2 regions of the Micromonospora sp. NPDC005710 genome follow, and region 2 is predicted to be linked to the other one. Evidence: riboswitches for the same ligand, from Rfam matches in the RefSeq annotation. Region 2 holds a riboswitch; the other holds the start of a gene.
What was found. Region 2 has a riboswitch for S-adenosylmethionine ahead of thrC (threonine synthase). Riboswitches for the same ligand answer to the same signal wherever they lie in the genome.

Region 1: linked by a shared signal. The riboswitch ahead of ABZ406_RS06995 (ABC transporter substrate-binding protein) and the one ahead of thrC (threonine synthase) in region 2 are both predicted to bind S-adenosylmethionine.

What each region holds. Positions count from the first base shown of each region.
Region 1 is NZ_JBEXYP010000004.1:112,515-123,932, reverse strand. It holds gene ABZ406_RS07030 (glycogen debranching N-terminal domain-containing protein) at 1-969, opposite strand, end outside; gene ABZ406_RS07025 (SCP2 sterol-binding domain-containing protein) at 966-1,373, opposite strand; gene ABZ406_RS07020 (DinB family protein) at 1,452-1,961, opposite strand; gene ABZ406_RS07015 (2'-5' RNA ligase family protein) at 2,041-2,556, shown strand; gene ABZ406_RS07010 (hypothetical protein) at 2,771-2,956, shown strand; gene corA (magnesium/cobalt transporter CorA) at 2,973-4,103, opposite strand; gene ABZ406_RS07000 (amino acid transporter) at 4,276-6,216, shown strand; SAM riboswitch class IV at 6,303-6,414, shown strand; gene ABZ406_RS06995 (ABC transporter substrate-binding protein) at 6,688-7,569, shown strand; gene ABZ406_RS06990 (amino acid ABC transporter permease) at 7,609-8,382, shown strand; gene ABZ406_RS06985 (amino acid ABC transporter ATP-binding protein) at 8,379-9,125, shown strand; gene ABZ406_RS06980 (Na+/H+ antiporter) at 9,152-10,729, opposite strand; gene ABZ406_RS06975 (hypothetical protein) at 10,977-11,051, opposite strand; gene ABZ406_RS06970 (DUF3303 family protein) at 11,196-11,418, opposite strand, start outside.
Region 2 is NZ_JBEXYP010000002.1:197,861-209,278, forward strand. It holds gene paaN (phenylacetic acid degradation protein PaaN) at 1-1,529, opposite strand, end outside; gene ABZ406_RS03245 (GNAT family N-acetyltransferase) at 1,580-2,599, opposite strand; gene thrC (threonine synthase) at 2,852-4,138, opposite strand; SAM riboswitch class I at 4,149-4,284, opposite strand; gene ABZ406_RS03255 (DMT family transporter) at 4,353-5,315, opposite strand; gene ABZ406_RS03260 (metalloregulator ArsR/SmtB family transcription factor) at 5,407-5,712, shown strand; gene ABZ406_RS03265 (GntR family transcriptional regulator) at 5,881-6,228, opposite strand; partial or broken gene ABZ406_RS03270 (hypothetical protein) at 6,234-6,443, shown strand; gene ABZ406_RS03275 (DUF4232 domain-containing protein) at 6,688-7,296, shown strand; gene ABZ406_RS03280 (ABC transporter permease subunit) at 7,286-8,152, opposite strand; gene ABZ406_RS03285 (alpha/beta fold hydrolase) at 8,152-11,016, opposite strand; gene ABZ406_RS03290 (hypothetical protein) at 11,390-11,418, shown strand, end outside.

The sequences.
Region 1 (11,418 bases), on a different contig from region 2:
CAGGATCTTGCCGGGCTCCTCGTCCAACGCGTCGTCGAGCTGGCCGCCCTGCATCAGTGCCAGCATCCGCAGCGTCGCGGGGGCCAGTTCGGGGGTGAACGCCATCGTCTGCAGGCAGGTGATGAGGGCGTCCCGTCCGCACAACCCCATCGCCCAGGGCAGACCGCCGATCGGCACCCGCTCGCGGTACGACAGCGGCCGGTAGCGCAGCGCCGCCAGGTCCGTGAGGGTGCTCTGGTACAGCTCCTCCAGGCCCCTGCGTTCGGCCACCAGTCGCGGCGCCCGGTCCAGCCACCGCACCAGGTCCTCGCGCATCCCCGTCCGCACGGTCTGCTGGTGCGGCCGCAGATCGGCGCGGAGGTCCCGGCCGTCCTCGCCGCCCATCGTCACGCTGACGTGCAGGTCGGTCTCCCACACCCCGTCGGGTGCGATCCGGACCCGGAACGTCATTCCCTGCTCGTCCACCTCGGCGGGGAAGGTGCTGCGCACTGTGGTCTCGCGCACGAACCGGTCCCGCTGGTAGCGCAGGACGAGTTGCTGGTTCGTCGAGTCGGCGGTGACGTCGACGGCCCGTCGCCGCAGCTGCCCGACCTCGACGACGTCGGTGAAGTCGCTCGCCATCTCCACCCGGACCGTGTATTCGGCGGGCTGCGACGAGTGGTTGAGCACTGTGATGTTCTCGTGGAAACAGTCGTGCACCGAGCGGTGCCTGATGATCGACACGTCGGCGTCGACGTAGTGGCTCGCCGCGCCGGGGACCAGGAAGAACCGGGTCTCGAAGTAGGTGAGGTCGTCGCGGGACAACGCGTTGACCCGTTCACCGTCGATCCGGAGCACCCAGTGGGACAGGAACCGGGTGTCGTACGCGAACAGCCCGACCGGGGCCCGCGGGTCGGCCTCGATGTCGCCCTGGGCGTCGCCGATGGCGAACAGGTTCCCGGCGATGACGTGCACCAGTTCCTGCTTCACCGCCGCTCGTCCCGAGCGGTCGTCGCACCCTGGCCGACCAGCGCGGCCCGGCCCAGCTCGCGGGGATGACGGGCGCCGTCCGGCCCGGCGAAGATCCGCCGCAGCAGCATCAGCAGCCGCATGTTGCCCTGCACTGTCAGCTCGTTGCGCAGCAGGCCGGCGCCAGGGTGCAGCTCGCCGCGGGCCATCCGGTCGAAGACCTCCCGGTCGGCCCGCACCACCAGTTCGGCGTCGTCGGCCGAACGGGTCACCCGGACCTGTTGGTCGGCGACGGTCAGGTACCAGTGATCGGTGCTGCCGTCGTCGCGGACGTCGAGCCGCAGCGTCCCCGTTGTGGTCTCCGGCAGGTCGGGCCGCCGAGAGGTGTCCAGCTGTCCCAGGTACTGCTCCACCGTCGCGCCCATCGGGCCCCCTCCCCAGGGTTTCCCGCAGGATCACCCGCGTCGGGGTGAGCCCGGTTCACCCGAACCGGGTGAGAGCGGTCAGCCGGCCTCGATCAGGCCGCGCACGTAGGCGGCCTGGCCCACGTGTTGCAGGTCGTCGTCGGCGACGCTCACCAACCGGACGCCGAGGGTGACCGGCGGGTCCCACGCCTCGTCGACCACGCGGTCCAGGTCCGCCGGGCCCAGACCGGCCAGGAAGCTTCCGGTACGCGCCGCCACCGCCTCGTAGTAGTCGATCAGCGCCTGCGCGCTCTCCGGCCGCACCGCCGTGACCTGGGCGGCCGAGTGCCCGTAACCGATGTCGTCGGGGTCGGCGCTGAGCCCGAACCGGCCCGCCCACTCACCGCTCACCCAAACCTGGTCGGCGTCGAGCAGGTCGGCGACGTGGTGGTCCTGCACCCGGGTGAGGTGCCAGACCAGCCAACCCACCGGGTTGGCACCCGGGCCGGGCTGGTGGCGCAGCTGCTCGGGGCTGAGGCCGTCGACGGCAGCGCGGACGAGGTCGGGCAGCCGGCCGTACGCCTCGGTCAGCAGGTCACTCACATTCACGGCTACGCCCTCCCTGTGTCGCTTTCCGACCAGGTACCGCCGGATCCGGGCGGGCAAACCTCGGAACTACGGTGATCACATGGTCGCCGCAGTGGAGTTGTACCTGGACCCGGACGCCACCCGCCGGATCCGGGTGCTCTGGGACGCGCTGGAGGCCGAGGGAGTGCAGAGCATGCGCTCTCTGCTGGAGCAGCGCCACCGTCCGCACGTCTCGCTCATGGTGGCGCCCCGTTTCGACAGGGAGCAGGTCGTCGAGGCGCTACAGGGGACGGTGGTGGCCGCCCCACTGCGGCTCGACTTCCAGCACGCCGGCCAGTTCGTCGACCGGGTGCTCTGGCTCGGCCCGGTACCCACCCCGGAGTTGCTGGCGCACCACCGGCTGGTGCACGACCGGCTGGCCGCTGCCGGAATCCCCCTCGCGGAGCACTACCAGCCGGGGCGGTGGGTGCCGCACTGCACGCTCTCCATGCGGGTGCCGAACTCGCTGATGGCCGCCGCGGTGCGCCGCTGCCTGGAGGTGTTGCCGCTGGCCGCGACAGTGGTCGGCGCGGCGCTCACCGACCACGCGCGCGGCATCGCCCACCCGCTGCCTTGACCGTGCCTCGACCGTAGACGCGTAATGTCCGGTTTGGCGGGCCGCAGTCGGAAACCCGAAAACAAGCGGTGCGGATGTGGCCGGGCGTGGGATGGTTCGAGTGGCCGTCGTACCGGTGGTGGGCTGCTTATAGGCGGTTCACCCGGCCGGTGTGGCGCGGCGCGGGGTCACCCCGCTCCGCCCACGGCGGCTTCGACGAGGAGAGGCAGGGCCCATGCAGGCTCAGCGCAGGCCACCGCGTACCGAGCGGAGCCAGACCCGGGACGACCGGACCGGCGGCGGGATGACCGGGGCGGCGACGCCGCTGACGATCTGGGCGGCCGCCGTACTGCTCGGCCGGATCAGCGCCGGCGACGACGACGTCGAGGACGAACGGCACATCCTGCGCGGCATCGAGTGAGTTCGAGCAGTGCGGCTCAGAGCCAGCCGCGCCGCTTGAAGATCACATAGAGGGTGCTGCAGACCAGCAGCATCAACAGCAGCGCGAACAGGTAGCCGAAGCGCCAGTTCAGCTCCGGCATGTGGACGAAGTTCATGCCGTAAACGGTGCCGATGAGCGTGGGGGCGAACAGGATCGCCGCCCAGGATGAGACCTTCTTCAGCTCCTCGTTCTGGCTGTAGCTGGCCGCCGTGAGGCTGCGCATCTCCTCGTTCTGCTGCTGCGAGACGAGCGTGGCGTTGACGGTGAGGATGTTCTGCAACAGGTGCCGGAAACCGTCCACCCGCTCCACCACCTGGGTCAGGTGGTCGGTCACGTCACGCAGGTAGCGGCGCAGCTCCTCGTCCGCGCTGGCGCTGCCGGCGCCGCCGGCCAGCGAGTCGAGCACACTGAGCAGCGGCCGGGCGGCCCGCTGGAACTGGATGACCTCGCGGCTGAGGCCGTAGATGCGGCGGCTGGCGTTCGGGTCACCACCGAACACCTGGGTCTCGATCTCGTCGATGTCGTTCTCCAGCCCGGCCACCACCGGCGCGTACCCGTCGACCACCTGGTCGAGGATCGCGTACAGGATCGCCTCCGGCCCCCGGGCGAGCATCTGCACCTCGGTTTCCAGCCGCCGCCGCACCGCCGCCAGGTCGGGAGCCTCACCGTGTCGGACGGTGACCACGAAGCCCGGCCCGATGAACAGGTGCAGCTCGGAGAACTCGACCTCTTCCCGCAGGTCGTCGTAGCGGGCGGCGCGCAGCACCACGAACACGGTGTGCCCGTACCGCTCCAGCTTGGGCCGCTGGTGGGCGTTGATGGCGTCCTCGACCGCCAGGTCGTGCAGCCGAAACTCGCGGGCCAGCGAGGTGATCTGCTCGATGTCGGGCCGGTACAGCCCGATCCAGGCCATCGCGCCGTCCTGCTCCTGAAGGCAGCGGTACGTCTCGGCGAGGCCGGACGGTGAGGCGAACCGGTGGCCCCGGAGGTAGACCGCACTGTCGACCAGGCCGCCACGCGGCGCGGGGGGCGACTCCGTGGACGGCCGCTCGCCCACTCTGGTCTCGTACTCGTCGAGTTGACGGCCGAAGCCACCATCGGGGCGGAAGCGACGGCCGCCGACCATGCCCTGTCCCCTCCCCCGGTGCCGTCCGGTCCAGCCCGGGGCGCTGCTTCCCCCCTGTCTCGGGCGCGAAACCCGCCGTGGCGTCGGCCGGGTTCGGCGCACCGGCGGACGCCGGCGGCCCGGCGGGCGGATACTCACGGTGACCGCGGGTGGGATGACGGGGGACGCGCCGGTGACTGTCGACAGACGCGGCGGCCGGTTGCGGGGGTGGCTGCTCGACGCCGGCTCGGACCAGGCCGTGCAGCACCCGGGGCCGCACGCCCGCCCGCCGGAGCACCGGCACCACCCGTGGTGGAAGGTGATGTGCCTGACCGGTGTCGACTACTTCTCCACACTCGGTTACCAGCCGGGCATCGCGGCGCTGGCGGCCGGGGCGCTCTCACCGGTGGCGACGTTGGTGCTGGTGCTGGTGACCCTGCTGGGCGCGCTTCCGGTCTACCGGCGGGTGGCGGTGGAGAGCCCGCACGGTGAGGGTTCGATCGCGATGCTGGTACGCCTGCTGAGCTACTGGCCCGGCAAGTTGCTGGTGCTGGTGCTGCTCGGTTTCGTGGCCACCGACTTCATCATCACCATCACCCTCTCGGCGGCCGACGCGACGGCGCACATCGACGAGAACCCGTTCTGGCCGAGCGGGCTCAAGGGGCACGAGGTGCTTGTCACGCTGCTGCTGGTGTCGCTGCTGGGCGCGGTGTTCCTGAAGGGATTCACTGAGGCCATCGGGATCGCCGTCGTCCTGGTCGCGGTCTACCTGACGCTGAACGCGGTGGTCGTGGCCGACGCGCTGTGGCGGGTGGTGACGCATCCGAGCGCGGTGGGCGACTGGACCACCATGCTGACCACCGGGCACGGTGATCCGTGGCTGGTGGTCGGGCTGTCGCTGCTGGTCTTTCCCAAACTGGCGTTGGGTCTGTCCGGCTTCGAGACCGGGGTGGCGGTCATGCCGAGCGTACGGGGTGACCCGCAGGACTCGGAGGCACGACCGCTGGGCCGGATCCGTGGCACGCGCCGGTTGCTCACCACCGCCGCGGCGATCATGAGCGTCTTCCTGATCACCAGCAGCGTGACGACCACAGTGCTCATCCCTCCGGAGGCATTCAAGCCGGGTGGGCCGGCGAACGGGAGGGCGCTGGCCTACCTGGCGCACGCCCACCTCGGCGAGGTGTTCGGCACCGTGTACGACCTGTCCACGATCGGGATCCTCTGGTTCGCCGGGGCGTCGGCGATGGCTGGTCTGCTCAACCTCGTGCCGCGCTACCTGCCCCGCTACGGCATGGCGCCGACCTGGGCACGAGCTGTCCGGCCGCTGGTGCTGGTCTTCACCGCCGTGGCGTTCCTGATCACGGTCGTCTTCAAGGCCAGCGTGGACGCGCAGGGCGGCGCGTACGCCACCGGGGTGTTGGTGTTGATCACCTCGGCCGCGACGGCGGTGACGCTCGCGGCGCGCCGGCAGCGTCAACGCGGCCGCACCATCGCCTTCGGAGCCATCGCGGTGATCTTCGTCTACACGACGCTGGCGAACGTGGTCGAGCGCCCGGACGGCGTCAAGATCGCGGCCTGTTTCATCGGCGGGATCATCCTGGTGTCGGTGCTGTCCCGGCTGATGCGGGCCTACGAGCTACGCGTCGACCACGTCGAGTTGGACCCGGCCGCGTCCCGGATGATCGACGAACGAGCCGGGCGGCGGATCCGCCTGATCGCGCACGAACCCGACCGGCGCGACGAGGCGGATTACCGCGCCAAGCTGGCCCAGACCATGGCGGACAACGACTTCCCCGACGACAGCGACATCGTCTTCGTCGAGGTCACCGTCACCGACCCGTCGGACTTCGAGACCGAACTGCTGGTCTGCGGCAGCGTGGTCGACAGTCGCTTCCCGGTACTCAGTCTGGCCAGCTCGTCGGTGCCCACGGCACTCGCCGCCCTGCTGCTGGAGATCCGGGACCGCAGCCGTCGACGCCCCCACATCTACTTCGAGTGGTCCGAGGGCGGCCCGGCCCGCAACTTCCTGCGTTACCTGGCGTTCGGGCAGGGCGCCATCGCCTCGGTCACCCGGGAGATCCTGCGCCGCCAGGAGCCCGACCCGCACCGTCGACCGCACGTGCACGCCGGCTGACCTGCGAACGGGCGGAGCGTCGCGCACGGTGAGCGTGGTCATAACGACTGGACGGTCGACCCGTTGGTGCTGCTAGCCTCGGCGCAGGTCATGAGTGCCAGCGCGAAGCCCCGGCTCGCTGGCCGGCAACCCTCCTCCGCGGTGGGGTGCCCCGGGTGAAGACCAGGCACCGGCTCGACGTCGGTGCAAGCGTGGCCTGGCACCCAGGTCAGCACTAGACCCGGGAGAACCATGCGCATCCTCAGCACCGCCCCACCGACCGACGTCGCGGCTTCCCGCACCGGTCGACAGTCGCCGGCACTGACCCGGCGACGGCACGTGGACATGATGCGAATGTGCAGCGCCGCCTGTCGTCGCGGCACCGCGCTCTAGCACCCCCTTCCCGAACTTCCTCCCACCGGTACGCCCATCGGGCGCGCCGCCGGTGGCGCACACCAGTGCGCGCCGAGACACCACCCTTCGGAGACACCAGTGCGACTTCTTCCTGCCCTGACCCGTGCCGCTGCCCTGGGCGCGGCCACGATCCTCGCCGCCACCGCCCTCACCGCGTGCGGCGACGACAGCTCGTCCGACGCCACCACGAACCCGTACGGCCTGGCCCAGCCGGGCGTGCTGCGCGCCGGCACGCTCACCGACGCCCCACCGAACGTGTACCTCGAGGACGGCAAGTTCACCGGCTTCGACAACGACCTGCTGACCGCGGTGGCCGGCAAGCTCGGCCTCACTGTCGAGTTCGTCGGCACCGACTTCTCGGCGCTGCTCAGCCAGGTGAACAACCACAAGTTCGACGTCGGAAGCTCCTCGATCACGATCACCGAGGCCCGCAGGAAGACAGTCGACTTCGGCAACGGGTACGACTTCGGCTACTTCGGCCTGGACGTGCCGGCCGGCTCGCCGGTCACCGGCTTCGACCAGCTCACCGGCAAGCGGGTGGTGGTGGTGCAGGGCACCGTCCAGGACGACTACGCCACCGGCAAGCAGCTCAACCCGGTACGTGTGCCCGACTACAACGGCGCGATCAACCAGCTCAAGGCGGGCACCGCCGACGCGTGGATCGCCCCGGCGGAGATCGGCGAGAAGTCGGCCGCCGACAGCAAGGGCAAGATCACCGTGGCGGCCAAGCAGCTCAGCCCGGCACCGACCGCGTACGCCGTGGCCAAGGGCAGCGACAAGCTGCGCCAGGCGCTGAACAGGGCCCTCGACGAGGTCATCGCCGATGGCACGTGGAGCCGGTTGCAGGCGCAGTACTACCCGGGTCGGCCGATCCCGGCGGACTTCAAGCCGGGCAGCGCGGGGGCGACAGCACCGTCGGCGTCCGCGTCGGCGGCACCGTCCGCGTCGGCCGCGTCCTGAGCCGGTGACGAGCGAGCGGGGCGGTGGGAGGAGTAACCGATGGATCCGTTGAGCACCCTGTGGGAAACCTTCTTCGACGCCGACGCGATGCGCGAGGCGCTGCCCGAGATGCTCACCGTCGGGTTGCCCAACACGCTGATCCTGGCGGTCTCCGCCGCCCTGCTCGGCTCGGTGCTGGGCCTGCTGCTGGCCGTCGCCGGGATCTCCCGCAGCCGCTGGTTGCGCTGGCCGGCGCGGATCTACACCGACGTGTTCCGGGGGCTTCCGGCCGCGGCGACGATCCTGCTGATCGGCGTGGGGTTGGCTCCGCTGGGCATGCGGGTCTGGGGGCCGGATCCGTACCCGTTGGGCATCCTGGCGTTGTCGCTCATCGCCGCCGCGTACATCGGGGAGATCTTCCGGTCGGGTATCCAGTCGGTGGAGGCCGCCCAGGTGGAGGGCGCCAGGGCACTCGGATTCTCCTGGGCCGACACGATGCGGCTGGTGATCGTTCCGCAGGGCATCCGGCGGGTGCTGCCGGCCTGGGTGAACCAGCTCATCGCGCTGATCAAGGACTCCAGCCTGGTGTACTTCCTCGGCCTGGTGGCCAGCCAGCGGGAGCTGTTCCGGATCGGGCAGGACTATGCGGCCACCACCGGCAACGAGTCCGCGTTGCTACTGGCGGGGCTCTGCTACCTGGCGTTGACGGTCCCGCTGACGCACGTCGTCAACTGGATCGACAGGCGGCTGCGCAACGGTCGGCCGGTCGCCGCACCTGACGACGAGCGCGACGAGCCGCTGTTGCCCACCCCCACCCAGGGAGACCGCCGATGACCACCACCGGAACGACGACCTCGGTCAGCCTCGACGTACGGGACGTGCACCTCGCCTTCGGGCCGAACCGGGTGCTGCGCGGCGTCGACCTCTCGGTGCCGCGCGGCGCGACGGCCTGCGTCATCGGCCCGTCCGGGTCGGGCAAGTCAACGCTGCTGCGTACCATCAACCGGCTGATCGAGCCGGACCGGGGCGACGTGCTGCTGGACGGGCGCAGCGTGCGGGGCGACGACCCGGACGCACTACGGCAGCGGGTCGGCATGGTGTTCCAGCAGTTCAATCTCTTCCCGCACATGAGCGTGCTGCGTAATGTCACGCTGGCGCTGCGGCGGCTGCACCGGCTCGGTGCGGACGAGGCGGAGGCCGTGGCCCGGGCGCAGTTGGAACTGGTGGGGCTGGCCGGCAAGGCGGACTCTCGGCCGGCGCAGCTCTCCGGCGGTCAACAGCAGCGGGTGGCGATCGCCCGCGCGCTGGCGCTGCGGCCCGAGGTGATGCTCTTCGACGAGGCGACCTCGGCGCTCGACCCGGAGTTGGTCAAGGGCGTCCTCGGGGTGATGGCCGACCTGTCCGCCGCGGGGATGACCATGGTGGTGGTGACCCACGAGATGGGCTTCGCCCGGCAGGTCGCCGACACCGTCGCCTTCATGGACCGGGGCGTGGTGCTGGAGGCCGGCCCACCCGAGGCGATCTTCGAGCGGGCCGAGCATCCGCGGCTGCGCCGTTTCCTCGATCAGGTGCTCTGAGCCGCGAGCCGACGGGTTGCCGCCTGTCACTCGTTGGGCCCGCGCCCCAGCAGCCGGATCTCCTCGTTGTCAAGCGCGGCCTGAAGTTCCTGAAGCACCAGGTCGTCGATCTCCCGGTTGTCACGCAACCGGGTGACCTCACGCCTCTTGTGGGCGAGGACGCCGAGACGCAGTCGGCGTTCCAGCCGGCGCTCCTCGGCGGTGTTCCCACCGCTCTCGTCGAGGTCCTCCAGGTGCCGCCGGTACTCGGCCTCCAGCCGCCGCACCGAGTCAGCCTGCGCGCCGACCTCGGTGGCGACCTGCGGAAGAGCGGCCAGGCCCACCTCGGTGGCCCGCCGACGGGCGTTGCGGGCCTCGTCGACGCGCTCCGGGTCGCCACTGAGCCCGGCCCAGCGCACGACAAAAGGCAGTGTGGTGCCCTGCAGCAGCATGATCAGCACGATCACCAGCGCGGTGACGAAGATGATCAGATCGCGTTCGACGACGGGTCGACCGTTGACCATCACCGTCGGGACGGCGAGGGCGGCGGCGAGTGAGACAGCGCCCCTGAACCCGGACCAACCCGCGACGGTACCCACCCGCCAGCCGGAGGGACCTCGACCGTCGTCGTCCGCCATCCGGCGGCGACGCAGCCGCGCCGACTGCGCGGTGAGGTAGATGAAGAGCAGCCGGGTGCCGATGACGACCACCGTGACCACGAGCACGATCAGCAGAGCCCGCTCGGGCGAGGTGCTGGTGATGCTCCGCACCGAGCGGGGAATCTGCGTGCCGAGCAGAACGAACAACCCGCCGTTGATCAGGAACGTGGAGAGATCCCAGAACGCGTACGCCAGCACCCGGGACCGGGCGCGGATCACCCGTGGGCCGGCGTAGGCGAGCACCAGCCCGGCGACCACCACCGCCAGCACACCGCTGGCGTGTACCGAGTCGGCGAGCAGGAAGGCGCCGAACGGGGTCAGCACGCTGAGCGCTCCCTCGCGCAGCGGATCGTCGAGCCGCTTGCGGATCAACACCACAGCGGCCCCCACCAGCAGGCCAGCGACCAGACCACCGACGCTGGCACCGACGAACTCCTCGCTGACGCCCAGCACGCCCGGCTTGGCGCTCTCGGTCAGCAGACCCACTGCCACCGCGAAGACCACGAGCGCCGTGCCGTCGTTGATCAGGCTCTCCGCGTGCAGTGTGGTGAGCAGCTTCCGGGGCAGCCGCTTGGCCAGGCCGGTGACCGCGGCGGCGTCGGTCGGCGCGAGCACCGCGCCGAGCACCCAGGCGGCGGCGGGGTTCACCCCGAACGCCTGCGCGGCGAACGACACGGTGACCATGGTGAGCACCACGAGCACCACGGCGAGCAGCCCGATCACCGGCAGGTTGGCCCGGATCTCCCGCAGGCTGATGGTGAGGCTCTCCCGGTACAGGATCGCCGGCAGGAAGATCAGCAGGACAAGATCGGGTTCCAGGGTGACCTCGGACAGCGGCGGCGCGAGCCCGAGCAGCACTCCCAACGCGATGAGCAGGACCGGCGGGGCGACCCGGTACCGGCCGCCGAGAGTGGTGCCGACGAGGACCGTGACGCCGAGCGCCACGATCAGGATGAGCGCCTCCACGCGTACTCCCTCGGGCCATGGCCGACGGTGGACACGCCGGTGGTTCCATCTGACCGCACCGGCCGGTGGGTTCCGGCGGAAACCGGCAAGTCGCCAGGTAGCCCGAGCAGGGGCGTGTCGTCTGGCACGAGACCGGGCACCGGCATGAGGCGTGAGCTGCGAGAGAAGAGCTACCGGCTGCTTCTCCGCATGGATAGTGGTTCCGCCATGCTCCTTGATGAGCCAACAGACACGATCAGTGGCTGCGCTAGTCGCGTGCCGTGACGTAGACCCCTCGGCCGGGCTGGCCGTAAACCAAGCCCCGAGCCTTAAGTTGGATCATGACGAAGCGGATGACTGTCTCACTCACTTCGTAGAGCGCGCAAAGCTGGGAACGAGCTGCCCTGTCGAGCCAGATACAGGATTCCGATCACCCGCGGTCACTGGCCGGGTGAGAGCCCGGGCAAAGCGCCAATCGGCTCGTACGTCATTCGCCGTCGAGATGGGGCGCCACGATCTCGCGGGTGTCGGCGCTGCTCACCACCGGAACGATCTCGAATGTGACGCCCGCGCCGCGCCACCCGAGCACCCACTGCTGAAGCAGTCGCAGGTCGTCGCATCGCATGAGCTGGAAGCAGCGGCCGAAGGTGGGCTCGACCCAACTGTCCACGTACTCCAACCCGTCCGGAAGCTGACGGCCGCGGTCGCGG
Region 2 (11,418 bases):
AGGTTGCAGGACAGGTGCACCCCGACCTCCACCGCCACCGCCTCGACGGCGTCCAGCACCGCCTCGTCGGTCGAGTAGACCCCGGCGGTGAGCGCGCCCTTCTCGCCGACAGTGCGGCGCAGCAACTCCAGGCTGTGGGCTGTGGAGTCGGTGGCGATGGCGAACGAGATCGGCCCGAACCACTCCCGGCCGTACGTTTCCGTGTCGTCCGCGGTCAGCTTGACGATCGTCGGGGTACGCACCACGGCGTCGGCGTACGACGGGTGGGCGACGGTGCGCGACTCCAGCACCGGCTCGCCGACCTTCGTCACCTCGGCCAGCCGCTCCAGCACCCCGTCGTTGACGATGGCGCCGGTCAACTCCACGCCCCGGGCCGGGTCGGCGGTGAGCTTGCCGACGGCGGCGGCGATCCCGCCCGCCACCTCGTCGAAGCTCTTGTGCCCCTGGTCGGTCTCGATGCCTCCGGCCGGGATGAGGATGTTCTGCGAGGTGGTGCACATCTGCCCGCTGTAGAGGGTCAGCGTGAACCCGAGGTTGCGGCACAGGCCGGCGAAGTCGTCGGTGGAATCGATGACGACTGTGTTGAGGCCGGCCTTCTCGGTGTAGACGGATGCCTGCCGGGCGTGCGTCTCCAGCCAGTCGCCGTACTCGGTGGAGCCGGTGAAGTCGACGATCTTGACAGAGCGGTGCAGGGCCAGGTCACTGGCCAGCTTCTCACCTGGCGCCTCGGCCGCCAGCATGATCAGGTTCGGGTCGAACCCGGCCTCGGTGAGCACCTCCCGGGCGTACTTCACGGTGATGGCCAGCGGCAGCACCGCGCGCGGGTGCGGCTTGACGATCACCGGGTTGCCGGTGACGAGCGAGGCGAACAGCCCGGGGTACGAGTTCCAGGTCGGGAAGGTGTTGCAGCCGATCACCAGCGCCACCCCGCGCGGCACCACGTGGAACGTCTTGGTCATCCGCAGCGGGTCACCCTTGCCGGCGGCCTTCTCCCAGCCGGCCGTGCCCGGGTGCCGGGTCATCTCGGCGTACGCGTACGCGAGCGCTTCCAGTGCCCGGTCCAGCGCGTGCGCGCCACCGGCCTGGAAGGCCATCACGAACGCCTGCCCGCTGGTGAACTGCACAGCGTTGGCCAGCTCGAAGATGTGCTTGTGCAGCCGGTCGAGGATCTCCAGGCAGACACCGACCCGGGCCTGCGGGCCGGCGTCGCGCCACGCCGGCAGCGCGGCGGAGGCGGCGCTGACCAGCTCGCCGGGGCCGGCGTGCGGGTACCGCACCGCCAGCTCCACGCCGAACGGGCTCGTCTCGGTGGCGACTGGCTCGCCGCTGCCGGGCTGGTCGAGCGGAAAATCACCACCGAGGTACGCCTCGAAGGCGGCCTTACCGTCGGCGGCGGCGGTCTCGCCGTACACCCGAGGGCTGGGGGATTCGGGATAGGCGGACCAGTAGCCCCGCTCCGTGATCGCGGTCAGCGCACGGTTGAGGGTGTCGGCGTGCCTGTCGTACAGGGGATGCGGGGTCTCCGTCATGCCCGCCATCATGCCTGAGCCAAGTCCGCGAGCAGTAGCGCCGATACCTGTCAGAGGGTGAGCTGCCAGTCCGTCCAGGAGTCCACCGGGCGGAAGCCGAGCTGCTCGTTGATCGCCACCATGTAGCTGTTGCTGGCGGCGTTGATGGTGTCGATGCTCCGCACCCCCGGCTCGTGGGTCAGCAGGTGGTGCAGGTTCTCCGCCTTGGCGATGAGGCCGAGCCGGCGCCCACGGTGGGCAGGGTCGACGATGGTGATCTGCTGGAACGCGTGCCAGTCGGCGGAGGCGCTCACCTCCAGCAGCGTCCAGGCGACCAGCCGACCGGATGCCTCGTGTCGCATCCCGAGGTGGTATCGCCGCCGGCCCCTGGCCTCCGAAGCCCGATCGGTTCCACGGATGCGCTCGGCGTCCACCTGCTCCGGCTCCCACTGCACGTCGCCCAGGGGCGCGTCCATCATCAGCCGGCCGTCCAGGTAGGCGATATCCGTCAGATACTCCTGCGGGGTGGCACCCTGCCAGCAGACCGACCGGTAGCCCTCGGCTCGGGGCTGGGCCTCGGCGAGCGCCGCCCGGAGTGCGATCCGGTCGATCTCGGCGACGTCGAGCCGGCGACGCACCTCGACCAACGCGGCTTGAGCACCGGTCGAGGCGGCGAACGCGTCACCTGCCACGCTTCGGGCCGGGCCGTCGGGCAGCGCGGAGACGGTCAGTGCCACGACCCGCTTGCGGCCGTGCTCGCGCAGCAGGCGCACTCCGTACTCGTGCAGTGCCCGGCCGACGCCCCGGCGCCGCAGCTCGGGGTGCACCTTCAGCTCGGCGTTGGCATTGTCGGTGTTGTCGAGCTGCGGTAGGTCCAGCTGAAGATAGCCGGCCGGCACGCCGTCCAGTCGGGCCAGCGCCCAGAGCGTCTGGGTGCCGGGCATCGGTGTGTGGAACAACGCGTCGAACCGCCGCCGGCAGAAGGGCGGCAGATCCGGCAGATCGACGCCGTTGACGGCCGATCCGATCCGGTACGCCTCGTCGACCGAAGCTTGGTCGGCGCCGTCGAACGACGCGATCGTGATGCTCATGCCGCTGAGGGTGCACCCGGACAAAGCGATCGGGCCAGCGATTAATCGCTGGCCCGATCGAACGTGGTCGGGAGGAGCACTCGCACAACGCCTCCGGCGTTGGGTCGTAAGAACTTCAAAAGTCTTCGGCGAAATGCCCTCCCGCACGGAGCATCTTGCGCCGTCCGGTTCCTGCCGTCAAGTCCGTAGCGGCGGGTTTTCCACACTCACAGCGAAAACCCAGTTACCGAGTGATCCACTCGGCAGTCCGGCTCAGCCGAGGAGGCCGGCGTCGCGGGCGGCGCGCAGCGAGGGCTTGATGTGATGGGTCGGACCGACCTGCCCGGCCACCGCGTCGATGGTTTTCAGGCCCTCGCCGGTGTTGAAGACGACAGTTTCGGCGGTCGGGTCGAGCCGACCGGACTCGACAAGCTTGCGCAGCACGGCGACCGTCACGCCGCCTGCGGTCTCGGCGAAGACCCCTGTGGTGCGGGCCAGGTCGCGGATGCCCGCCCGGATCTCGTCGTCGTCGGCGTACTCCATCCAGCCGCCGGTGCGGCGGACCGCCTCCAGGGCGTAGAGGCCGGCTGCCGGGTCGCCGATGTTCAGCGACTTGGCGATGCCGGTCGGCTTGACCGGGATGATCGTGTCGGTGTCCGCGTGCAGCGCGGTGGCGATCGGGTTGCAGCCGGCGGACTGCGCGCCGAAGACCTTCCAACCGCCGGCCGGCGCCTCGACCAGGCCGATCTCCACCAGCTCCGAGAACGCCTTGTCAATCTTGGTGAGCAGCTCACCACTGGCCATCGGGATGACCACCTGTGCGGGGATCCGCCAGCCGAGCTGCTCGGCCACCTCGTAGCCGAGGGTCTTGGAGCCCTCCGCGTAGTACGGCCGGACGTTCACGTTGACGAAGGCGGTGTCCTCGAACTCGTCGGTCTCCACCAGTTCGCCGCAGAGCCGGTTGACGTCGTCGTACGAGCCGTCGATGGCGACCAGTTCGCCGCCGTAGACGGCGGTGGTGATGACCTTGCCCTGCTCCAGGTCGCTGGGGATGAAGACCACCGAGGGCACCCCGGCGCGGGCGGCGTGCGCGGCGACCGAGTTGGCCAGGTTGCCTGTCGACGCGCAGGCGAACCGGCTGAAGCCGAGCGCCTTCGCGGCGGTGAGCGCCACCGAGACGACCCGGTCCTTGAACGAGTGGGTGGGGTTGGCGCTGTCGTCCTTGACCCAGAGCGGCGCGGTGATGCCCAGCTCGGCGGCGAGGTGCGGGGCCGCGACGAGCGGGGTCAGCCCCGGGTCGAGGGTGACCCGGGTGGCCGGGTCCTGACCGGCGGGGAGCAGCGCGGCGTACCGCCAGATGTTGTCCGGCCCGGCCTCGATCTGCTCACGGGTCACGGTGGCCAGCGCGGCGGTGTCGTAGTCGACTTCCAGCGGGCCGAAACACTCGTAACAGGCGTGCTGGGCGGCGAGCGGGTACCGGGCCGAACAGGCACGGCAGACCAGGGCGCGGGCCGGGCTGGCGGAGGTGTCAATGCCGGAGCTGACGAGCGTCGACGTCATGTCGAGATCCCTCTCATCTTTCCCCGCATCGCACGGTGCGGCGGGGACGGAATTGGCACCTGCCCCGCGGGTCGCTCAGCGGTGAGCGCGCGGGGTGGTTGCCGGGGCGTCGTCGGGCCGTATCCCTCAGCCCCTCTGGATGAGGTATTCAGTTGTGCCGCCGAGTCTAGGACAACGCTGTCGACGGTTGCTACCGCTGATCCCAGGTAGTGGGTCAGCGAGCACTCACCGCCACCGGTTCGGTCACCGCGACCGGGTCCGTCACCGCTGTCGGCCGGGGCAGCGACGCGGTTCGGGGCCGTGCGGCGAGGTTCGCGGCGATCAGGGCGGCGATCGTGATGGCGGCCCCGACCAGTTCGACGGGCTCCGGCCGGTAGCCGCGGGCGATCTGCACCGCGAAGGTGGTCACCGGGACGAGGTTCATGAACAGCGCGGCGTTCGCGGCACCGAGTCGCTGCACACCGGTGTTCCAGGCGAGGACCGCGATCACGGCACCCACCAGCACGGCGTACGTCAACTGCGGCGCGACCGCCACGAGGTCGGCGGCGGCCGGCGCGTGCTGCCAGCCGACGGCGTCGGCGCCGATGCTCAGCGCGAGCATGGCGGCGGTGCCGGCGAGCGCGGTCAGTGTGGTGAAGCGCAGCGGGGACCACTCGCCGAAACGGCTCGCACCGTGGGTGTAGATGCCCCACCCCAGCACCGCACCGATCATCATCAGCCCGCCGAGGCCGAACTGGCCGAGCCCGGCCAGGCTGCCGCGCGTGATCACCAAACCGACTCCGAGGAGCGCCACCAGGGAGAGGGCCAGCAGGAGCGGCTTCGGGCGTACGCCGTCGCGGGCCCAGCGGACCAGCTGGGTGATCACCGGGGTGGTGGCCACGAAAAGGGAGATCTGTTGTGGGGCGGCGTGTTCGAGCGCCAGGTTGGTGAGCAGGTTGAAGCCCGCGAAGCCGACCACTCCGAGCACCACCACCTCCAGCGCCCGGCCTCCGTGCCGCAGCGCGCCGGCACCCTCGCGGAGCAGCAGGATGGCGACCAGGACGACGGCGGCCAGCAGGTACCGCGCGGTGGTCAGGTTGAGCGGGTCGACCCGGTTGAGCGCGCTGGCCAGGATCGGGAACATCACGCCCCAGCCGAGCACTGCGACAAGTGGGTACGCGGTGGCGCGGGATCGCATCGGCAACTCCAATGTTCGAGTATCGTCGAACCAACGACACCGACAGTAGGGCGTTGTTCGATAGTTGTCGAACAAGGGTTACACTGGTCACATGGAGCCGCACGAACCCGACCTGACCGCCGTACCGGTCACCAGCGTCCTGGCCGCACTCGCCGACGACGTGCGGCTACAGATCGTTCGGGCACTCGCCGAGGGCGGCGAGGCCGCCTGCGGCAGCTTCGACTTCGGCGTCTCCAAGGCGACCCGTAGCCACCACCTCAAGGTGCTGCGCGAGGCGGGCCTCACCCGCACCCGGGCCGCCGGCACCAGCCGACTGGTCCGGCTCCGCCGGGACGAGCTGGACACGCTCTACCCCGGCCTGCTGGACGCGGTCCTCACCGAGCACCCGCCGGCCTGAGCGTCCCACCCCACCGGCCGTGGTCCGCAGGTGCGCCGCCCAGCGCAACGGGCGGTGCGTCGGTGTCGGCTCGACGGGCGGTGCGTCGGTGTCGGCTCGACGGGCGGCGCGTCGGTGTCGGCGGGCTGGTGGAACCCACTACTTGCGCGCGCTTTGGAGCTGACTCGTTTACGACATCAGCCGAGAGCCGCCGGTCGGCCGCCGAAGCCGCCTCGTTGAAGCCCCCAGGCGTGGGGCGGCCGGCACACCGAAGGACGACCGGAAGCACCGGCACAAGCCCGGAGAGTCCAGCAAGCTCACGCTTGCGCAGCAGCGAGCGAACGGGATTACTCCGAAACGAAGACGCCGAGCCCTTGGTGGGCCGTACAACTCGCCGGTCTCGATCAAGATAGTGATGGCCTGCCGGACTGTCGACTGACTGCCTACGTTGTAGAGCTCCGCCATGTCCTTGGTCGAGGGCAGCTTGTGGCCAGGCGGCCATTCGCCCGCGGCGATACGCCTTCTGATGTCGGCGATGCGACTCGCTCTGCCACGTCAGCACCATCGACTTCGGCGAGACTACGCTGAGCGAAGAGGACCGTCAGTTCTTGCGTACCCGGGTCTGGTGCGATCACCGCCTCCCCGGCGGTGCCCGCTGCAGCCTGCGGGTCGACCACCCCGGCGAGTTGTGCAGAGCCGTCCCAGCAGCCGTAAGAACATGCTCGGATGAGCACCGGGAGTCTCCGTCGTAGCGTGCCAGGCCAGGAGCCGCAAGCGACCGATCCTGCCGCCGAGCTGATCCTCTACCGGGCCGACGACGGCGGGTCCGCTCCGGCGAGCGATGTCGCAAACGATTCAGCTCCAAAGGGGCGCCAGGAGACGTTGCCTACCTGTTCGTATGGCAGCGCGGCGAGAGCCGGCGAGGCCGGGGCCGGGGCCAAAGCCGGGGCCGGGGCGGGGCGGTGATGCGCCACCCAGATGGGCGAGGATCAACGGATGATCTCCCACCACACGGCGACGCGGCGACGCGTCGGCGCGACGGTCGCGATGGCTCTCGTTCTCGGTGGCTGCACTCGCGACGAGCACCGGGGCCAGGGCGGGGACCCGAGCGGACCGCCGCCCGCCGCATCGTTGCCAGAAGCAGGCCCGTCCGCGAGCACCGAGCCGCCCGCGGCGTGCCCGGCCACCGGCGTACGGATCCGGTCGACCGGCGGGGACGCCGCGATGGGCCTTCGCGCCCTTGACCTCGAGCTGGTCAACTGCGGCGAGCGCCCCTACCAGCTCAACGGGTACCCGGTGCTGCACGTCTTCGACGAAGCGCACGAGCCGGTCATGCTGCGGATGGTGAACGGCGCCAGGGAGATCACCTCCGGCTTCGACCAACCGCCCCGGAAGGTCACCCTTGCCCAGGGCGAGCGGGCCACCGCCGTGGTGTTGTGGTGCAACCTGGTCACCGACTCGACCGTGGTGGCCACGAACGGCGAGTTCCTGACTGTGGCACCCGCCGCCGGGCAGCCGGCCGAGGACGTCGACCCGGACGGGCCGATCGACCTCGGCAACACCGGCCGGATCGGCGTCAGCGCCTGGAAGAAGGCTACGACGTGATGTCCTTGCGGGTGAAGCGCCAGAACGCCAACCCCCAGAACAGCGTTGCGTAGCTGATCGCCGAGATGCAGCCGCGCACCACGTCGTCGGTCTGCACCGGAGTCGACAGCAGACCCAGCCAGGCGGTGCTGAAGTGGGTGGGCAGGAAGTCGCGCAGCCCGCCCAGGGCGGTGATCTGGTCCAGGATGCTGGACAGGATCCAGAGCAGAACCGCACCACCGACAGCGCCCAGTGCGGCGTCCGTGATCACCGACAGCAGGAACGCCAGACCGGCCACCACCAGCAGGACGACAGCCAGGTAGCCCAGCACGGCCAGCAACCGCAGCAACCCCTCGGTGGGTTCCAGCTCGGCGGCGACGGTGCTGCGCAGCGGCGACCAGCCGTAGCGCAGGGTGCCGGCCAGCAACGCGGTGCCGGCCAACAGCAACAGGGCCAGTCCCGAGTACGCGAGCGCGACGACGAGCTTCACCGTCAGCAACCGCGCCCGGGGCACCGGGATGGCCAGCAGATACCGCAGGCTGCCCCAGCTCGCCTCGCTGGCCACCGTGTCGCCGCAGAACAGCGCGACGACCACCACCAGCAGGAACGACGCCGACACGAAGATCGAGAACAGGGTGAAGTTGAGCCCGCCGGAGGTGGCCAGGTCGACCAGGCTGGCGAACTCGTTGTTGCCGTTGTCGTCGTCGCCACCGGAGTTGAACTGGAAGGCGATCAGGATGATCAGCGGCAGCAGCACCATGAACCCGAGCGCCAGCTGGGTCCGCCGCCGGGACGCCTGCCGACGGAACTCCGCCCCGAACGGCATGGTGGCCGACGGCCGATAACCGCTGGCCTCACCCGCATCGACAACAGCCATCACCGGTCACCGCTTCCCCGAGAGTTCTCGCCCACCAGGGCGAGGAACGCGTCCTCCAGGCGCCGCCGAGGCACCACCCGGTCCACCCCGATGCCGGCGCGCACCAGCTCCGCCACCACCTCGCTGCGGGCCGTGCCGTTGGTGTCGACCACCAGTTGGCCGTCGCTCTCCGGCAACACCCGGACCCCGTCGAGTCGGTCCAGCACCGCCCGCGCGGCCACCGGGTCGGTGACGTCGAAGAGCACGCTCGGCGACTCGCCGACGATTTCCTCCACCGGCCCGGACGCCACGATCCGGCCCTTGTTCACCACCACCGCGTGCGTGCACGTCTGCTCCACCTCGGCCAGCAGGTGGCTGGAGACCAGCACCGCCCGGCCGTCAGTGGCGTACCGCTGGAGCACCCGGCGCATCTCGGCGATCTGCGGCGGGTCGAGCCCGTCGGTCGGCTCGTCCAACACCAGCAGTTCGGGGAGGCCGAGCATGGCCTGGGCGATGGCGAGACGTTGGCGCATCCCGTGGCTGTAGTTCTTGATCTTCCGGTGCACCGAGTCACCCAGCCCGGCGATCTCCAGGGCCGCGTCGAACTGCGCGTCCTCCCACGGCCGGCCGGTGGCCCGCCAGTACGCCTTCAGGTTGTCCAGCCCGGACAGGTGCGGCAGGAAGCCCGGCCCCTCCACGAGGGCCCCGATCCGGGACAGCACCGGTGAGCCGGGCACCAGCCGACGGCCGAAGACGTAGATCTCCCCGGCGGTCGGCTGGGTCAGCCCCATCAGCACCCGCAGGGTGGTGGTCTTGCCGGCACCGTTCGGCCCGAGCAGACCCACGACCTGACCGGGGTGCACCTCGAAGTCCACGTTCGACACCGCGACGAAGCCGTCCGCGTACTCCTTGCGCAGCGCGCGCACTGCCAGCGGGGTGTCCGCGTACTCCGGATGAACCGACCGGTCCTGGCGGCGGTGCCGCCGGCGGACCAGGCCGACGACCACGACGAGCCCGATCACGATGGCGGCGAGCAGGCCGGCGAGAACCCAGCGCCAGACCGTGGCGGCGGTGGGGATCGGCTCGCCGGCGACGGTGGGAAGGCTAAGCGCGCCGTCCGCGGCGACCGTGTAGACGGTCGGCGCGGCGGGCGTGGTGTACGCCTGGTCGGAGGTGGCCACGACCAGCCGCAGCCGGTGCCCGGCCTCCACCCGGCGGACGATCCCGGGCAGCGTCACGGTGACCGGGCGGGCGTCCTGCACCCGCTGCGGTAGGCCGGTGAGCCGGATCGGGGCGACCAGGCCGTTCGGCAGGGTTGCCGCGCCGTCCTTGTCGACGTCGTAGAGCTTGACGAAGAGCACCGCCTCGCCGGTCGGCGACGCGGCCCGCACTGTGACTGTCGGCGCACCGGCCACGTCGACCGCCTCGGTCAGCGGGGTCGACTCGAACTGGGCGTGCTGGCCGGGCACGTCACCGGCCACACCGTCCAGCAGCGAGGCGAGCCCGCCCGCGAACGGGATCGAGGAGATGGCGGCCGGGTTGCCGTTCGGCGGGTTGGCGATCGGCTGCGCCGGGCCGGCGACAGTCACCTCCCGACGGGCGTTGCCGGTCAGGCCCGGGTAGTCGGCGCGGCGGAACCCGGTGGCGACGAGACCCCTGTCGAGCGCGTCGAAGCCGGCGATCCGCGACCAGGTGAAGTCGTCGCCGGGTGCGTCGCCCTCACCCCTCACGTAGTGGTCGAGCCACTGGACGGTCAGGAACTTCACCCGGTCGGAGTCCGAGCGGGGTCCACTGCCGCCGTCGTGCCCGCCGGTGAACCAGGCGACCCGGAGCGGGGTGCCGGTGGCGGCGATGCCGCGTGCGTTCGCGTCCGCCTCACCGAGCGGGAAGAGGGTGTCCGCCTCGCCCTGCACCAGCAGGGTGGGGGCCTTGATCCGGTCCAGCGTTCCCGCCGGGCTGGACCGGCGCAGCAGGTCCACGGCCGCCTGGTCGGCGCGCCCGGTGGTGGCGATCCGCAGGTACGCGGCGCACACATCGGCGGCGAACCGACCGCAGGACGGGTCGGCGGCCCCGGCCGGGGCACCCCCGGGGCCGGTGCCAGGGCCGGCACCCGGGCCGGGGCTGGGCGGCCCGGCCGACGCCGGAGCTCCCTGGGGCTGGGCCGCGGTCCCGCCGGAGAGCCCGGCCGGGCCGGAGCCCACGTTGCCGCCCCCGCCGAAGAACAGGCCGGCCCAGCCCTTCTTGAACACGCCCTCGGTGGGCGCGGCCCCGGTGCTCTCCGGCAGGAAGGCGCGGGACAGGTCGTTCCAAGTGATCATGGGCACGATCGCGTCGACCCGACGGTCCTGGGCGGCCAGCAGCAACGCCAACCCACCGCCGTAGGAGCCGCCGACCACACCGACCTTCGGATCACCGGCGGCGTCGGTGCGCACCTCCGGCCGAGCGGCCAGCCAGTCCAGCAGCCGCTCCGCGTCTCGTACCTCGTAGTCCGGGTTGTCCAGGTGGATCTCACCGCCGCTGCGGCCGAACCCCCGCGCGGTCCAGGTGAGCACCGCGTAGCCCCGCCCGGCGAACTCCTCCGCGTCCGACCGCACCGACTCCTTCGTGCCGCCGAACCCGTGCGCCAGCAGCACCGCCGGCACCTTCCGACCGGACGAGGCGTCGTCCGGCAGGTAGAAGGTGGTGTCCAGGCTCACCGGTTGGTCGCCGGACGGTCCGGAGCGGACGGTGAGCATCGCGCTCTCGGTGCGTACGCCCGATCCCTGTGGCCACACCGCCCAGGTCACGGCGGCGGCCAGCAGCACGACGACGACCGCCGCGGCGGTCGCGCGGCAGCGGGTGGGCAGGGCACGCCGGAACCACGCGGCCGGCGACGGCGATGTCATGCGGCACACGGTACGGCCCGCAGCCTGAGCGTTGGCTGAGATCCGCCGTACGTCCGTCCGGTTACCCCGATCGGTGCCAAGGAGGGTGCGAGCGCGCAACGTCCAGCGCGGCACAGCGAGTTGACTTCGGATCCCGTGAATTCCGATCTTTCGTGGATATCCACCTCGATCCCTCCATGTCACACCCACAGCCGACACGGAGCGTGCCGGCAACGCGGACAAATGGTGACATGGCTCGAAGTGACGCGAACCTGACTCGCTGAGTGAGGTCTGACCAGGCGGGGGTTCGATTAGTTTTCCGGTCCGGTGGACGGGACTTTGTCGGCTGGCTCGACGCCGCGCCCATCCGCGCTCCACGCCGGAGGAGAAACACATGTCAGTCCCCGCGCCGCGGGCCCGTCG